Regions from separate parts of the Kocuria sp. CPCC 205235 genome, predicted to be linked through region 2. Evidence: riboswitches for the same ligand, from Rfam matches in the RefSeq annotation. Region 2 holds a riboswitch; each other region holds the start of a gene.
The links. A riboswitch is a leader RNA that binds a small molecule or an ion and turns the genes downstream of it on or off. The one in region 2 is predicted to bind S-adenosylmethionine.

Region 1: another riboswitch for S-adenosylmethionine. It lies ahead of RF638_RS09985 (hypothetical protein); the one in region 2 lies ahead of RF638_RS07960 (MFS transporter).
Region 3: another riboswitch for S-adenosylmethionine. It lies ahead of RF638_RS00995 (cobalamin-independent methionine synthase II family protein); the one in region 2 lies ahead of RF638_RS07960 (MFS transporter).
Region 4: another riboswitch for S-adenosylmethionine. It lies ahead of RF638_RS00835 (O-acetylhomoserine aminocarboxypropyltransferase/cysteine synthase family protein); the one in region 2 lies ahead of RF638_RS07960 (MFS transporter).

Annotation. Positions count from the first base shown of each region.
Region 1 is NZ_JAVKPR010000012.1:75,994-79,757, forward strand. It holds gene RF638_RS09975 (DUF6350 family protein) at 1-501, opposite strand, end outside; gene RF638_RS09980 (glycosyltransferase family 1 protein) at 604-1,758, shown strand; SAM riboswitch class IV at 1,855-1,996, shown strand; gene RF638_RS09985 (hypothetical protein) at 2,017-2,313, shown strand; gene RF638_RS09990 (GMC family oxidoreductase) at 2,374-3,764, opposite strand, start outside.
Region 2 is NZ_JAVKPR010000008.1:129,958-133,721, forward strand. It holds gene RF638_RS07950 (MFS transporter) at 1-1,280, opposite strand, end outside; gene mtnC (acireductone synthase) at 1,317-2,081, opposite strand; SAM riboswitch class IV at 2,279-2,397, shown strand; gene RF638_RS07960 (MFS transporter) at 2,445-3,764, shown strand, end outside.
Region 3 is NZ_JAVKPR010000001.1:207,922-211,685, reverse strand. It holds gene RF638_RS01000 (hypothetical protein) at 1-491, opposite strand, end outside; gene RF638_RS00995 (cobalamin-independent methionine synthase II family protein) at 858-2,069, opposite strand; SAM riboswitch class I at 2,083-2,173, opposite strand; gene RF638_RS00990 (3-hydroxybutyrate dehydrogenase) at 2,267-3,019, shown strand; gene RF638_RS00985 (M23 family metallopeptidase) at 3,016-3,648, opposite strand.
Region 4 is NZ_JAVKPR010000001.1:173,770-177,533, reverse strand. It holds gene RF638_RS00845 (hypothetical protein) at 1-457, shown strand, start outside; gene RF638_RS00840 (CoA-binding protein) at 590-1,081, opposite strand; gene RF638_RS00835 (O-acetylhomoserine aminocarboxypropyltransferase/cysteine synthase family protein) at 1,078-2,472, opposite strand; SAM riboswitch class I at 2,534-2,631, opposite strand; gene RF638_RS00830 (succinate dehydrogenase/fumarate reductase iron-sulfur subunit) at 2,744-3,439, opposite strand; gene RF638_RS00825 (succinate dehydrogenase cytochrome b subunit) at 3,439-3,764, opposite strand, start outside.

The DNA of each region.
Region 1 (3,764 bases), on a different contig from region 2:
GAGCGCGTACGTGATCATCCCGGCAAAGAATGGTTTGAGGAACTGCCCCCGCCAACACGCGCGCGCGATTCGGCGACCCGCAATGACCGCGAGCCCGAACGGAATCAGCGTGAGCCCCAAGGGCACCAAGGTGAGAGTGCCGCCGCCGGTGGACACGTCGATGCCCTGGATGGCCGCCATGGTCAACGGCGTGCAATGGGCCACCAACCACACCTGACCCGCGAGTTGAAGGCCGCCCAGGACGCCCAAGGAATCAAAACCACCAGCCAGCCAGACGGCTGCCATCAGCAACCCCGTGAGCAGCAAGCTGATGGCGGCCACCGCCAGGAGTTCAATGACTCCCTGCAGCCACAAGGGCATGGGGAACCCGTCCTCCGGGCCCCTCCGGTTGGAGTCGGCCGATGGCGATGTGGCGGGCGAGCTCTCGGGGTCACCGTGGCGGTTGCGTTGCAGCCGCTCGCGCGCCCTGGACAGGGTGTTGGAAAAGGTGGGGAAGTTCATCACCTCCATCTTTCCACGTCCCCACCGGAGTTGGCCCAGACTTCACCGACAGGTCACCCTAGCGTGAAGAACCGGTGACCCGCGACGGCCACAGTATTAATTGTGAGAATCGCAGTGGTTGCCGAACAGTTCCTCCCCCACATCAACGGCGTGACGCATTCCGTGGTTCGAGTCCTGGAGTACCTCCGGGCCCAGGGTCACGAAGCCATGGTCATCGCACCGACCTACGAAAAACTCGGAGCCCTGGGCTCCGTGGACTCCATGGACGGGATCAGAGTTCAACGCATCGCGTCCATCCCCCTCGCCGGGTACCCCGACGTCCGGGTCGCCAGCTGCACGGTGGCACGCATGCAGCGCATCCTGACCCGCTTCCAACCAGACGTCGTGCACGTGGCCTCCCCCTTCGTCCTGGGCTGGCAGGCCATCCAGGCCGCCAAGAATCTGGGCTTACCGTGCGTCTCCATTTACCAGACCGACGTTCCCGGATACGCGGCCCGCTACGGTGCCCCGGTCCTGGAGAACGTGCTGTGGAGCCACGTGCGAAACATGCACAACAGTTCGACTGTGACCTTGGCGCCGTCCACGGCGTCCATCTCGTCGCTGCATGAACACGGTGTGCAACGCGTGCGCATGTGGCGACGCGGCGTGGACACCCGCCGCTTCAACCCGGCTCGGCGCGATCACGAATGGCGCGAACGGGTGGGCGGCGGCCGGAAGCTCGTGGGTTACGTGGGGCGCTTGGCTCCCGAAAAGCAGGTGCAGGATCTCGTGGTCCTGGATTCGCTGCCCGATACCCGACTGGTGATCGTGGGCTCGGGGCCGGAGAAGGAGAAGCTCCGCATGCTGCTCCCCAATGCGTACTTCGTGGGTTTCCTGGACGGTGACGAATTGGCCACCGCCATGGCCTCCCTGGACGTGTTCGTGCACCCCGGTGAACACGAGACGTTCTGCCAGACAATCCAGGAAGCCATGGCCAGCGCCGTACCCGTCGTGGCCGTGGGCCGCGGCGGGCCCGTGGACCTGGTTGATTCGTCCCGCAACGGCTGGCTCTACAAGCCCGGTGACACCGAGATGCTCCGCGATCGCGTGCTGGATCTCGTGGGTGACAACGCCAAACGCGCCGCCTTCTCCCGCACCGCCTACACCACCGTGCAGACTCGCACGTGGAACGCCGTGTGTGACCAGCTCATGGAGCACTATGCACAAGCCCGCACCGTGGCATCTCGTGCGCGCAGGTTGTCCACAACCGCGCCGTGATCCGTGGTGCACGATCCATTCGTAGATTAACTTTTGGTGACGTTATGAGACACCCTCTGGTTTGTCATGCGCCCAACCCGCTACGCTCTAATCCAGCTTCACGAGATGCGCTCTGGAAATCGGGGTAAAACCCGAGATCCTGCTGGGCTCCAACCCGGCGCACGCCAACCCTTGGTTCAGGGGTGGTTTGGATGACGAAGCGGCTGTGGCGCAACCGCGGGCGCAGCAAGAACCTCACTGTACGAAAGCACAATACTGATGAAGAACATTCAACAACTACGCACAAAGACCGAGTCCCCTCGAGAACAATGGGTTGACGTCACCGTCGACATCGACCCCGACCACCACATGGTGCGTCTCATGGAGTCCAATGGGGACATCCACGAATACATGAGCAGCAACGTTCGCGCCCTGGCCCACGCAGCCGCCCACAACCGCGGCCGCGCCCAATGGTGCGAGAAGTACCAGCAGCTACTCGTTCCCGGAGCATCAAACGTCTCCGGTGGCATTCCGTTCTACAAACTGGAACCGAAACCGGTGGCGCTCAGCGCCTGATCAGGACCGCATGAATGAAGCCCGGCACTGGTGCCGGGCTTCATTCATGTCATGGTGCCGCTACTTGTCCGAGGGCGACTCCTGCTCCTGGGCAATCAGCTCAGCGGCGCGCTCACCAATCATGTAGACCGTGATGTTGGGGTTCACGGTGACCAGTTCCGGCATCACCGAAGCATCAGCCACGCGCAGGCCGCTCACGCCCTTGACCCGCAACTGCGGATCCAGCGGAGAATCCTGATCCTCGACCGGCCCCATGCGGCACGAACCCGCGGGGTGGTACACGGTGTTGTGGGTGCGCTTGATGTAGTCGGCGATCTCCTCGTCCGTCTGCACATCCTGACCCGGGAACAGCTCCTGACCGGCCCATTCCGAGAGCCCGGACTGCGAGACGATTTCACGGGCCTTGCGGATACCCGCGGTCATGATCCGTAGGTCGTAACCCTCCGGGTCGGTGAAGTACCGGGGATCCACGCGGGGCTTGTCCCGGTAGTCACGCGTGCGCAGCCGCACGGTGCCGCGGGAACGAGCGTGGGTCACGTTGGGGGTCAGGCAGAACGCGTTGTCCGCCGTGGCGTACCCGTGGCGGTAGGTGTGCATGTCGAAGTTCACGCTGCCGTAGTGCATCATCAGGTCCGGGCGGTCCAATCCGTCGTCCACCTGGGCGAACAGGCCGATCTCCCACCACTGGGTGGAGTCCTCGACCATGGGCTGCTTGGCCTCCCACTGGATCACGGCCTCCGGGTGATCCTGCAGGTGCGAGCCCACGCCCGGGGAGTCCACCAGCACGTCCACGCCCACCTCGGTGAGGTGCTCGGCCGGACCGATTCCCGAGAGCATGAGCAGCTTGGGCGTGTCGATCGCACCGGCGGAGACGACGACCTCGCGGTTGGCCGAGATCACGTGCGCACGACCGAAAGCGTTGTCCGTGACCTCCACGCCGGTGGCTCGCTGGTTCTCGTCGACCACGATTCGTTTGGCCTGGGTGCCGGTCAGGATCGTGAGGTTTTCACGGTCCCGGATCGGGTGCAGGTAGCTCACCGAGGACGAGGAGCGGGTTCCGTCCTCGCGCGCGTTGATCTGGAAGAAGTTCGCGCCCTGGGTCACCGTTTTGCCGGTGTTGAAGTCAGCGCGCGGAATCCCGGCCTGTTCGGCGGCGTCGAGAACCGCCACGCCGCAGGGATCCACGGCGGGGACCTGGCGCAGCCGCACGGGCCCGTCGTGGCCGTGGTGGGATCCGGGGTCCTCATTGTTCTCGAGTTTCTTGTACAACCGGAAGGCCGTCTCCGCGTTCCAGCCCTCGGCCCCGAACTTGGACTCCCATTCGTCCATGTCCTCGGCGGGTGCCCAGAAGGCGATGCACGAGTTGTGCGACGAGCAACCGCCCAGCACCTTGGCGCGGGCCAGGCGCATGTACGAGTTGCCGTTCTCCTGCGGTTCGATCTGGTAATCCC
Region 2 (3,764 bases):
CGGCCCGGCTTGCCCAGCAGCACGCCCACCACCGAGATCACGCAGCACGCCATGAGGAAGAGTGCTGCGGCCCAGGTCTGTCCGCCGGCGGCGGTGATCAGGGTGGCCGCGATGAGCGGGGTGAATCCCGCCACGATGGCACCGTTGGCCTCACGTGCCAGGGCGATGCCGCTGAAGCGTTCGGCGGCGGGGAACAAGCCCGCCAGGTAGGCGCCCTGGGAACCGGAGGTGCAAGCGATCACCGCACCGTAGCCCACGGAAATGGCGACGGTCGCAGCCATCGCGCTGCCCGAGGACAGCGCCGCGAACAGCGGGAACGCACCCACCGCACCCAGCAGCGAGCCGAAGGCCAACACCTTATGGGCACCGAACCGGTCGGCGGCCAAGCCACCCAGCGGGGTGGCCAGCACGCCGCACACGGATCCGATGATCACCGCGGTCAACGCCGATCCCCGATCCATGCCCACGGCCGGTGAGGTCATGAAGGACAGGGAGAACACGGCCAGGATGTAGTTGAGCGCGTTGTGCCCGGTGATCGCGAAGAACCCCACGACCACCGCGCGCCAGTGCTCGCGTATCAGGGCCACCACGGGCACCCTGCGGCGTTCCCCACGCTGTTTGGCGGCGTGGAGCGCGGCCAGGTATTCGGGGCTCTCCTCAAGCTTGACGCGGATGAAGATGGCCAGGGCGAACAGCACCGCCGAGGCCAGGAACGGCAAGCGCCACGCCCAATCCAACAGCACCTGATCACCCAGAGACGCCGTCCACAGAAACGCGCCGGTGGCCAGCACAATGCCGGCCGGGGGCGCGGCGAGCACGAGCGACGTCATCAGTCCACGACGCCGCGGCGGGGCGAACTCCGCAACCAGGGTCATGGCCCCGGCCAACTCGGCACCGGCCCCCATGCCCTGCAGCAGACGCAGGAGCACCAGGAACACCGGGGCGGCCACGCCGATCGCGGCGTAGGTGGGCAACAGGCCGATGCCCACCGTGGCCACGCCCATCAGAATCACGGTGAGCAACATGGCCGGGCGGCGACCGTAGCGGTCCCCCAGGTGACCGACCAGCACACCACCCAGCGGGCGCGCCACGAAGCCCACCGCGAAGGTCGCGAACGCGGCCAAGGAAGCACCGGAGTCCATTCCCGCGAAGAAGAGCGGGCCAATGATCAGCCCGGCGGCCGTGCCGTACAAGGCGTAGTCATACCACTCGATGAGTGTTCCGGCCACGGCAGCGAAAAGTGCGCGCCCGGCCCCGGGGCGCATGGTGGTCTTGTTCACGGTGAAAGCTATCCCGTCTGAAATCTCCCGATCGCGCTAGCGGGACGCATAGCGACGGATGAACCGTACCTGATTCAAGCGCTGGATCTCGGGATGATCCCCCACGCCGGCGTCGTAGAACTGGTCACCGGGGCGGCGCACTCCCACGGTGTTCCACCCGGCTTGACGGGCTGCGTCCAGGGCCTCCACCTGGTCGGAGAAGAACAAGAACTTCTCACGCGGTTTGCCCAGCGCCTCGGCCACGTCGTGGGTGATGTTACGGAACGAACTCACCTCGTGTTTGGCGCCGGCCGATTCCAGGGAGAAGTGTCCCTTGATCAGTGGAATCAGGTTGCCCTCGGGCGAATGGCTGAACCAGGCACGTTGGGCGGGCAACGTGCCGTTGGAGAAGATGAACACCGGAATCGACTGCTCGGACCAGGTCCGCAAGGCGGGAATCGCGTCCTCGAAGAACGGCGAGACGAACTCCCCGGCGGCGAAGCCCTCCTGCCAGATCAACGCGTGCATCGTGCGCAGCGGGGCCGGCATCTGACCCTCATCCATCCAGGCTTCCAGCACACCGGTGAGATCCTCGGCGGTGGCCGAACTGTCCAGGCCGGCCAAATCGATGATCTGTCGGCGAGCGCGGGCGACCTCAGGTTTGTGGGAATACTCCTCGAAATAGCCGGTGAAGCGTTTACGGGAATAGGGGTAGAGCTCATCCCGGACGTACCACGTGGAGGAGAGGGTACCTTCGATGTCGACCACGATGACCTCGGGTCGGTCGAGCACCAGTGCATTGGCGGCGGCGGGCTCAGGCATGGTCGGCTCCCTGTGTTCTTTCGACAACGGTGTCTGCCCCGGCAACCCGGGGAATAGGCCCATTCTAGGCACCGGGGACGGGCGGAAACAGGAGGACGCACCCCTCGCGAGCCATCCCGAGAGGCATCCTCGGGGCGGTCACAAATCTTCATCATTTGTGGTGCTCAACGATCGTGTGGTTAGGTTCACGCGACAAGAATCACGAGTTCCGGTGCGAAGCCCTGGCTGGCCGGACGGCAACCCTCAGACGCTGTCGTGGGGTGCCCCAGGTGATGATTCGGCCCGTGATCAGTACCGGTACGGGCAAGGACGGCGTCCGGCTCACCAAACATTCTTCCGTGGCGCCCCGTCATGAGGAGTGTCATGGCCCCCGCCACCGCCCCGGTGCCCACGGTCACCGATTCATCATCAGCCCAGCGGACCCAACCCGCCACGGATCACGCGCTCGCGAGCGTGGGATCCGCAGTGCGTGACAAGAAGCGCGTGCTCGCCGCGTCCTTCGTGGGCACGACCATCGAATGGTACGACTTCTACCTCTACGGTGCCGCCGCAGCCCTGGTGTTCAGTCACTATTTCTTCCCGCAGGGTTCGGGCGTGGGCTCGATCATTGCCTCGTTCGCGACCTTCGCCATTGCGTTCTTCTTCCGGCCCCTGGGCGGCATCATTGCCGGGCACCTGGGTGACCGGATCGGCCGCAAGGCCCTGTTGGTCGCGTCCCTGTTGATCATGGGCGTGGCCACCACGGTGATCGGGCTGCTGCCGGGCTTCTCGCAGATCGGCTGGTTCGCCGTGGCCCTGCTCGTTGCCTGCCGCATTGCCCAAGGGTTGTCCGCCGGCATGGAGTGGGGAGGTTCCGCGGTGCTCTCCGTGGAACACGCACCCAAGGGGTTGCGCGGACTGTTCGGTTCCTTCACGCAGGTGGGTTCGGCGGCCGGCATGCTCTTGGCCACCGCGTTCTTCGCGATCATGCAGGGCGTCACCACCGCCGAGCAGTTCCAGGCGTGGGGCTGGCGCGTACCCTTCCTGTTCTCCGCAGTGCTCGTGATCATCGGCCTGATCATCCGCGCCGGCATCGAGGACGCCGAGGAGTTCCAAGAGGTCAAGCGCGAAAAGGCCGCCGCGACGTCGCCCGTGCGTGAGGTGCTCACCCAGCACACCCGCGGCGTGATCGTCTGCATCGGTCAACGCATGATCCAGCCGGCCATCTTCTCCATCCTCACCGTCTACACGCTCACCTACGTGACGCAGCAGCGCGGCGCGAGTCAGTGGGTCATGATCTCCATCCTGATCGCCGCCGCCGTGGGCCTGGTGGGCGGCCCGTTCTGGGGCTGGCTCTCCGACCGCGTGGGACGCCGCCGCATCTCCATCATTGCCGCGGCCGCCATCGGCGTGTTCGTGTGGCCCTACTTCTACTACCTGGACCACGGGCCGCTGGCCTTGCTGCCGCTGGTGTACCTGATCGGCATGGCCGTGCTGCATGACAGCATCTACGGCCCTCAGGCCGCTCTGTTCGCCGAGCAGTTCCCCACCCACCTGCGCTACTCCGGGGTGTCCCTGGGTTACCAGGTGGGCACCATTCTCTCCGGCGGTCTGACCCCCATGATCGCCGCGTGGCTCGTGGCCACCGGCGGCTCTCCGTGGCTGCTGTGCGGCTACTTGAGCCTGCTGGCCGTGATCTCCGTG
Region 3 (3,764 bases), on a different contig from region 2:
GCGGACAGGTAAGGGGCGGCCACGGTCAGTGCTTCGATCGGATGGGTGAGGGCGCACTCCGATGGACCCAAGTACGGGTTCAGCCCATAGGACTTGGTCAATGTGGCACCACCCAGCTCTGACGTGGGGCGGTAACGGTTCCAGGCCAGGTGGGGTGAGCCCATGGCGCTCACAAAGGCGCGTGCTCGCGGAGCGGGTTCGTGTCCGAGCGTCGGATTGATCCAGTGTTGAGTGGAGTCGACGGGCACCTTGTACAACCGCAATGCGTGGAGGCCGGTGATCGGCAAGCCGCTCATGTTCCGCCGGAAGTGTCGGTGCAGCAGCACGGAGAGCATCGCGGGTTCGTAATGCTCTGGCTTGTGGAACCAGTATCCGCGGGTCAGGCGCACCATGGCGGGGTCCGCGTTGAGCTGAGGAGCGCGCAGACCCCAGTCGACCGTCGGCAACACATCTGGCAACGGGTCGAAACTCAGTACTCGAGCGGCTTTCATGACCGCGACTGTAGGCGGTCTCGGGGTCGGTCAGTTCGAGTTATCCACAGGCACTTCTGCCGACTGTGCTAGCTCTCCGGTTGAGCCCCACCATTTCATCCTGCCTTACTGCCCGGTAGGGCGGGTTACTTTGCCGTAAGGCGGCATCAGATGGTCGGCCGCGATGGCCGGCTGAGCTGCGACGCCGGCCGGACCCGGCGGACCCGGCGGGCGGGGAGGCGGCGTGGCCCTAGGCGGCAGCGGGGGCACTAGCGGTGGGGTGGGGAGGATGAGCCAGGGTGATGGGGGCGGGAAATGAGGGGGCAGAGGCGGGTGGCGCGAGCGGCGTCGTCGTCGATTGATTGCCGACGCCGCTCGCGAACCTTGCTAGAACAAGCGCTCGGTCGCGAGGCGCGCGCCTTCGACCAGGGAGCCGAGCTTGGCCAACGCGATCGAGGGGTGGAGGCGACCGCCCAGGCCACAGTCAGTGGAGGCGATGACGTTCTCGCGACCCACCACGGACGCGTACTGCTCGATGCGGTCGGCCACGAGCTCCGGGTGCTCCACCACGTTGGTCGAGTGGGAGACGAAACCGGGGTAGACCACCTTGCCCTCGGGGAGCGTGTGGTCCTTCCAGACCTTCCACTCGTGGCCGTGGCGGGGGCTGGACGCCTCGAAGCTGTAGCCGCCCGCGTTGATGGTGAGCATGAGGTCCACCAGGTACTTGAACTCGAGGTCTGTGGTGTGCGGGCCGTGCCACGAACCCCAGCACAGGTGGAAGCGGATCTGGTCCTCGGGGAGGTCGCGCAGGGCGTAGTTGAGGGCGTCCACGCGGATCTTGGTGAAGGCCAGGTAGTCCTCCACGGTGGGCTCGGGGTTGATCTGGTCCCAGGACTCGGCGATGGAGGGGTCGTCGATCTGAACGGTCAGGCCGGCATCGATGATGGCCTTGTACTCCTCGCGCATGGCGTCCGCGCAGGCGTACACGAGCTCTTCGTCGGTCGAGTAGTACTCGTTGCGGACACGTGCGCAGGAACCCGGGGACAACGCGGCCACGAAACCCTGCTGGGCTCCGGTCTCGACCATTGCGTCCTTGAGACGGCGGATGTCGCCGGCCACGGCTTCCTGACCGGCGTAGGTCAGCGGCCCGGTGATCTTGGGCTGGGCGACCGAGGCGCGGTGCGCGAGAACTCCGGCCGTGGGGTCCTCGTAGGCGTCGCGGAAACGAGCGCGGTCGCGGCGGTCCGGGAAGCTGGTCAGAACGATGTTGCCGGGGGAGGAGCGCTTGACCTCGGCGTCCTGCCAGCGGTCCTCGTTGGTGGGGGTCAATCCGCCCAGTCGGGAGAACGAGTAGTTCCACCACGCGCCGTAATCCACGGAGGAGGACATGGTGTGGCCGTATTCGCCGTCGTTGACGATGTCCAGACCGATCTCGCGCTGCTTGCGGACGATGTCGATCACGCCGTTATCGAGCGCGGCATCCAACTCCTGAGCGGTGGCTTCACCCTCCTGGAAGCGCTTGTTGGCCTCCAGCAAATCGGGGGTGCGGGGCAGCGATCCCACGTGGGTGGTCTGAATACGATCGGTGTTCTGAGGCATGAACTAGCAGTCCTTTCCATCGGTCCTGGCGGTAGCACCGTGGGCTCAATCCCGGGTTGCTGCGGCGTCGACGAGCCAGATCTCTCGGCCGCTCTGGATGGGTACTCACTCATCAAACAACATGCATGGGTGGTCGGGCCAATTGTGGCGCGCGTAATGTGTGGGACGTAGATCACCCATTACCGAGGAGTTGGGGCATGTCGGACAGCACTCTCAAGGGCAAGAAAGCACTGGTCACGGGCGGTGCGAGTGGCATCGGCGCGGCAGCGGTTCGGGCCCTCGCGCAACGCGGCGCCCACGTGATCGTGGCCGACATCGACCCCGCCGCCGCCGAGACCATGGCACAAGAAGTCGGCGGAGAGGCGTGGGCCGTTGACCTCACCGACACCGCAGCGCTCGCGGACCTGAGTCTCGACGTGGATGTGCTGGTCAACAACGCCGGGATTCAAAAGGTCGCGGCAGTCCAGGACTTCGATCCCGCTGACTTCCACAGGATCCTCACGCTCATGCTCGAGTCCCCGTTCCTGCTGATCCGCGCCGCCCTGCCCCACATGTACGAGCGCGAGTGGGGTCGGATCATCAACGTGTCCTCGATTCACGGTCTGCGCGCCTCAGCGTTCAAATCCGCGTACGTCGCCGCGAAGCACGGTTTGGAGGGGCTGTCCAAGGCCGTGGCCCTGGAGGGCGCTCCGCACGGTGTGACCAGCAACTGCGTGAACCCCAGCTACGTGCGCACGCCTCTGGTCGACAAGCAGATCAAGGACCAGGCGGCCACCCACGGAATCCCCGAGGACGAAGTGGTCGAGAAGATCATGCTCACCGAATCAGCGATCAAACGCCTGGTCGAGCCGGAGGAGGTTGGCGAGCTCATTGCCTTCCTGGCCGGTCCCTCCGCCGGCATGGTCACCGGTGCCGCCTACACGATGGACGGCGGCTGGACGGCGTCCTAGCCAGATGGCACCGGGCGCTCCGGGCCGTCGCCCACGATCTGACCGTTGCGGGGTAGGCCGTCCGGAAATGACAGGGGTAAGCCAACAGCCTGAGCGAAATCCAGAGAATCGACCGCCTGCACATGCACGTGCGGTTCGGTGCTGTTCCCAGAATTTCCGAATTGGGCAACTGCGGTCCCAGCCTGAATGCTCTGGCCAACTCGAACCCTGATGCTGCCTTGCCGCAGGTGGCACAGTGCTACGTACTGGCCGCTGAAGGAATCCTGCACCACCACGTAATTTCCAGCCAACGCGCCCCATCCGGCGGCGACGCGGCAGGCTTGGGTCAGCGCGTAACCAACGGAGGACAACCCGCGGAAGGCGTCGTGATCTTCGGCGTGGTCGTCCGCCAGAACCACCGTGCCGGTCACGGGTGAAATGACCGGTTGTCCGAAACCGACGAACTTCTCGGGAGCCTCCGTGCGCAACAGCGACGTGCCAGTGAACCTGGCCGAACGGTTCTGTCCATCCACCGGCACAAAATCCATCGCGAAACTGGTGCCGAACCGATCGGTTCCGTGGCTCGGCACTCGATTCGCGGGGCTGTTCTGCACCAGGCACCGCCCGTGGAACGGATAGTCGAGTTCCATGCCCTTCATTCTTGCCCGTCCGGCGACTCGTGGGAATAGGCCACGACGCCGCTCACACACCCCGGCACGCACGGCGGGTGGGCCGAGCGGCGTCGGCGAACCATTTCGTCAGGGGT
Region 4 (3,764 bases), on a different contig from region 2:
TTCAAAGGACGGGCTCGTGTTGGTCTGTCCCGAGGATCAGGTCGTGATGGCCCGCGGCGCCGTGAATGCTCAGGAGAAGGAGGTGCTCTCGCAGGGCATCTTGCTGACGGGTGCGGTTCAGGAGCTGGACCGTGGACTGAGTTTCCCGGGTGAGTCCGGGATGTTCGATGCACCCATGGGGGACGTCACGCGGTTCGAAGTGGACGAATGGGGCAAGCCGGTAGCGCACTCCACGCTGTCCGTGCAGGACGAGGTTGCCTACATGGGCCCGCTGCTCACTGACGCCTCCACCGAACGCGATCCTGCCGAGGTGCTGGACCCGTTGGTCTCGTCCATGGCCAACGAGGCCTTTCTTGCTGATGCCGAGCGTTTGTACACCGTGGTCCCCGAGGACGAAGTTCCCGCCCGCGAGTCCCAGGGCTGGGAACGCGCGGCCGTGGTGTTGCGGTTGGGCTGAGAGCGACGTCGGCAGTTTGCAGCTGGGCCGGAGAACAGCAGGCCCCAGAACCATGTGATCCCGCCTCACTGCAAAGTAACCGTGGTTACTACGCAGTGAGGCGGGATCAATTGGTTGGTCACCCAATGACCGTCAGGCAACCACCTGACGCTTGGCGGAAATCACCCCGGTGTTGAAGCCGGCCAGGTGCAGGCCGCCGTGGAAGCGGGCGTGTTCGATCTTCACGCAGCGATCCATCACGGCGTTGAGTCCGGCGTTCTCGGCGATTGCTGCGGCTTCCTCGCTCCACGAACCGAGCTGCATCCACACGGTCTTGGCGCCGAGGTCCACGGCCTCCTGGGCCACGCCGGGCAGATCGGAGTCCTTGCGGAACGCGTCCACCATGTCCGGGACCTCGGGCAGGTCCGCGAGCGAGGGGTAGACCTTCTGGCCCAGCACCTCGTCCAACACGGGGTTCACGAAGTACACGCGGTACGGGGACGAGGACAGCAGATATGTGGCCACGAAGTAGCTGGCCCGCGCGGGCTTATTGGACATGCCCACGATCGCGATCGACTCGGTGTTGCGCAGGATGTTCAGTCGCTCGGGGGCGCTGGGGCCCACCCAGGTGCGTTCGGTGCTCATGCGTGGACTCCTTCGGCAGCTTTTTCGGACGTGGGTTCGGCGGTGGCCGCTGCGGGCGTCACGGTTTCGACGACGTCGCCCTCGCGGTTGATCCCGGTCGCGGCGGTCAGTGCCTGGTCCAGATCCCACAGGATGTCCGCGGGGTCCTCGAGACCCACGGAAATGCGAATCAGGTCTTCCCTCACGCCGCCGGATTCCAGCTGCTCGGAGGTGAGCTGCTGGTGGGTGGTGGACGCCGGGTGCAGCACCAGGGTGCGGGCGTCACCGATGTTGGCCAGGTGCGAGGCCAGCTGCAGGTTCTCGATGAACCGGCCGCCCACTTCGCGGCCGCTGAGCTGATCGGTGCCGGCTACACCGAAGGCGAACACGGAACCGATGCCCTGGGGCAAGTACTTCTGGGCGCGTTCGTGGTGCGGGTGATCTTCGAGACCCGCGTAGTTCACGTAGCCGATGCGCGGATCGGTGGCCAGCCACTGCACGACCTCTTGCGCGTTCGCCACGTGGGCGTCCATGCGCTGGGGGAGGGTTTCCACTCCCTGCAGCAGGTTCCACGCGGCCTGCGGGGTCAGCGATGGACCGATGTCGCGCAGCTGCTCGGAACGCAGCTTGGTCAGGAAGCCGTACTCACCGAAGTTCCCCCACCACGTCACGTTGTTGTACGAGGGGACCGGTTCGGTCATGGCCGGGAACTTGCCGTTGCCCCAGTTGAAACGACCGGACTCGACCACCACACCGCCCAGGGTGTTGCCGTGGCCGCCCAGGAATTTGGTGATCGAGTGGATCACGATGTCCGCGCCGTGCTCGAACGGACGGCACAGGTACGGGGTGTTGAGTGTGGCATCCACGATCAGCGGCAGGCCTGCCTCGTGGGCGACCTCCGCCAAGCCTTCCAAATCGGCGATCTCACCGGACGGGTTGGCCACGAGCTCGGTGTAAACGGCCTTGGTGTTCTCGGTGATGGCCGCCTTGTAGTCGGCTGGATCGGTGCCGGGAACAAAGGTGGTCTCCACACCGAAGCGCCGCAGGGTCACGTCCAACTGCGTGACCGTTCCGCCGTAGAGCTGGGAGGAAGCCACCACGTGATCGCCCTGTCCGCACAGCGCGGCAAAGGTGATGAACTCGGCAGCCATACCGGAGGCCGTTGCTACCGCGCCGATACCGCCCTCGAGGGACGCAATCCGTTCCTCCAGCGCAGCCACGGTGGGGTTGCCGATGCGCGAGTAGATGTTGCCGTACTTCTGCAGCGCGAAGAGGTTAGCGGCGTCGTCGGCGTCTTTGAAGACGAACGAACTGGTCTGGTAGATCGGGACGGAACGGGCGCCGTGCTCGGCGTCCGGGGTGCCGCCTGCGTGCAGTGCACGGGTGCGGAAACCGAACTGGTGCTCGGCCATAGGGCTCCTCCTTGTCGGCCGCGTACAGCTCCCGTCCGAACACTGCCCGGGGCCGCGCAGCACTCCATCGGTCCTGGCGGTAGCACCGTGCAGTAGGCCGATCGCTGCGGGTTGCTGCGGCGTCGTCGATCCAGGTCTCTCGGCCGCTCGGGATGGTGAGTCCATTGTGTCGCGTGGGTGTCGACGTTCACAAACCGGGGCCCGCCGGTGACCACGGTGCGAGACGGCCGTCGACGCCGCCGCGCGGGACCTCCCGCGCATCCGCGGTGAATTAGGCGTACTTCCCCGGGTTCATCCGGCGGAGATTTTCTCGAGCGACTTCCGTGAGGTTCTCGAGGGGGAGGCCGGCGGGGCAGACCTCCATGCAATCGCCCAAAAGGGAGCAGGGGCCGAACTCGTGCTCGGCGGCGTCGAGCACCTTGCTCGAGCGTTCGTTCCGTTCCTCCGGAGTCTTGGCGAGCGGCGGGAGTTCCTTGAGCAGCGTGCCCACGTACAACTGGCCGGAACCGTTGGGGCAAGCCGCCACGCATGCGCCACAGCTGATGCAGCCGGCGTTGCCCAGGGCCTTGAGTGCCACCGGGAACTTGGCCTCCTTGGCCACCCGCCGCAGAGCCTTCTTGTCCACGGACAGATCTTTCTTGACCGGGAACGAGCCCGCGCGCATGGGTTCGATGAAGATCTCGTCCCCATCGCGGTAGGCCCGCAGTGACTGCGTGCATGATGCCTGGTTCTTGTCCGGGCCGTGGGGCACGCCGTCCACGGTCACGCCGCACTTGCCGCAGATGCCTTCCCGGCAGCCATCGTCAAAGCTGACGGGGTCATCGCCCTGGCGAGTGAGGGTTTCGTTGACCGCGTCGAGTAGGTCCAGAATGCTCATGTCTTCGCGAGCCTCGACCGGGCTCACGGCCACGAACGTGCCCTGATCCTCGGCGGAAGCCTGCCGCCACACGTGCACTGTCAGCAGCATCAGCGCACCACCTTGGCCTGTACGGCCACGGGGATGGTGACGTTTCCGAGAGCCACAGTGGCACCCACCAGCTTGGCCATGGCCTCGATCAATTGGGCGCGCTGTTCGGTGGTCGTGAAGCCTGCGTCCATGGCGGCCGTGCGCACGCCGTGAATCATGTGGCCCGCCAAGGCAGCCATGGATGCGGTGTAGAAGAACGCGACGCTCGGGCGGGACAGGCTTGCCACCAGATTGCCGTAGGCGTCCCCGTGGCGATGCTTCACTGACGCCGCCGGACGCGCCCCCACCGTCAGGTCCGCCACGTGGTAGGCCGTGAACAGGCCGA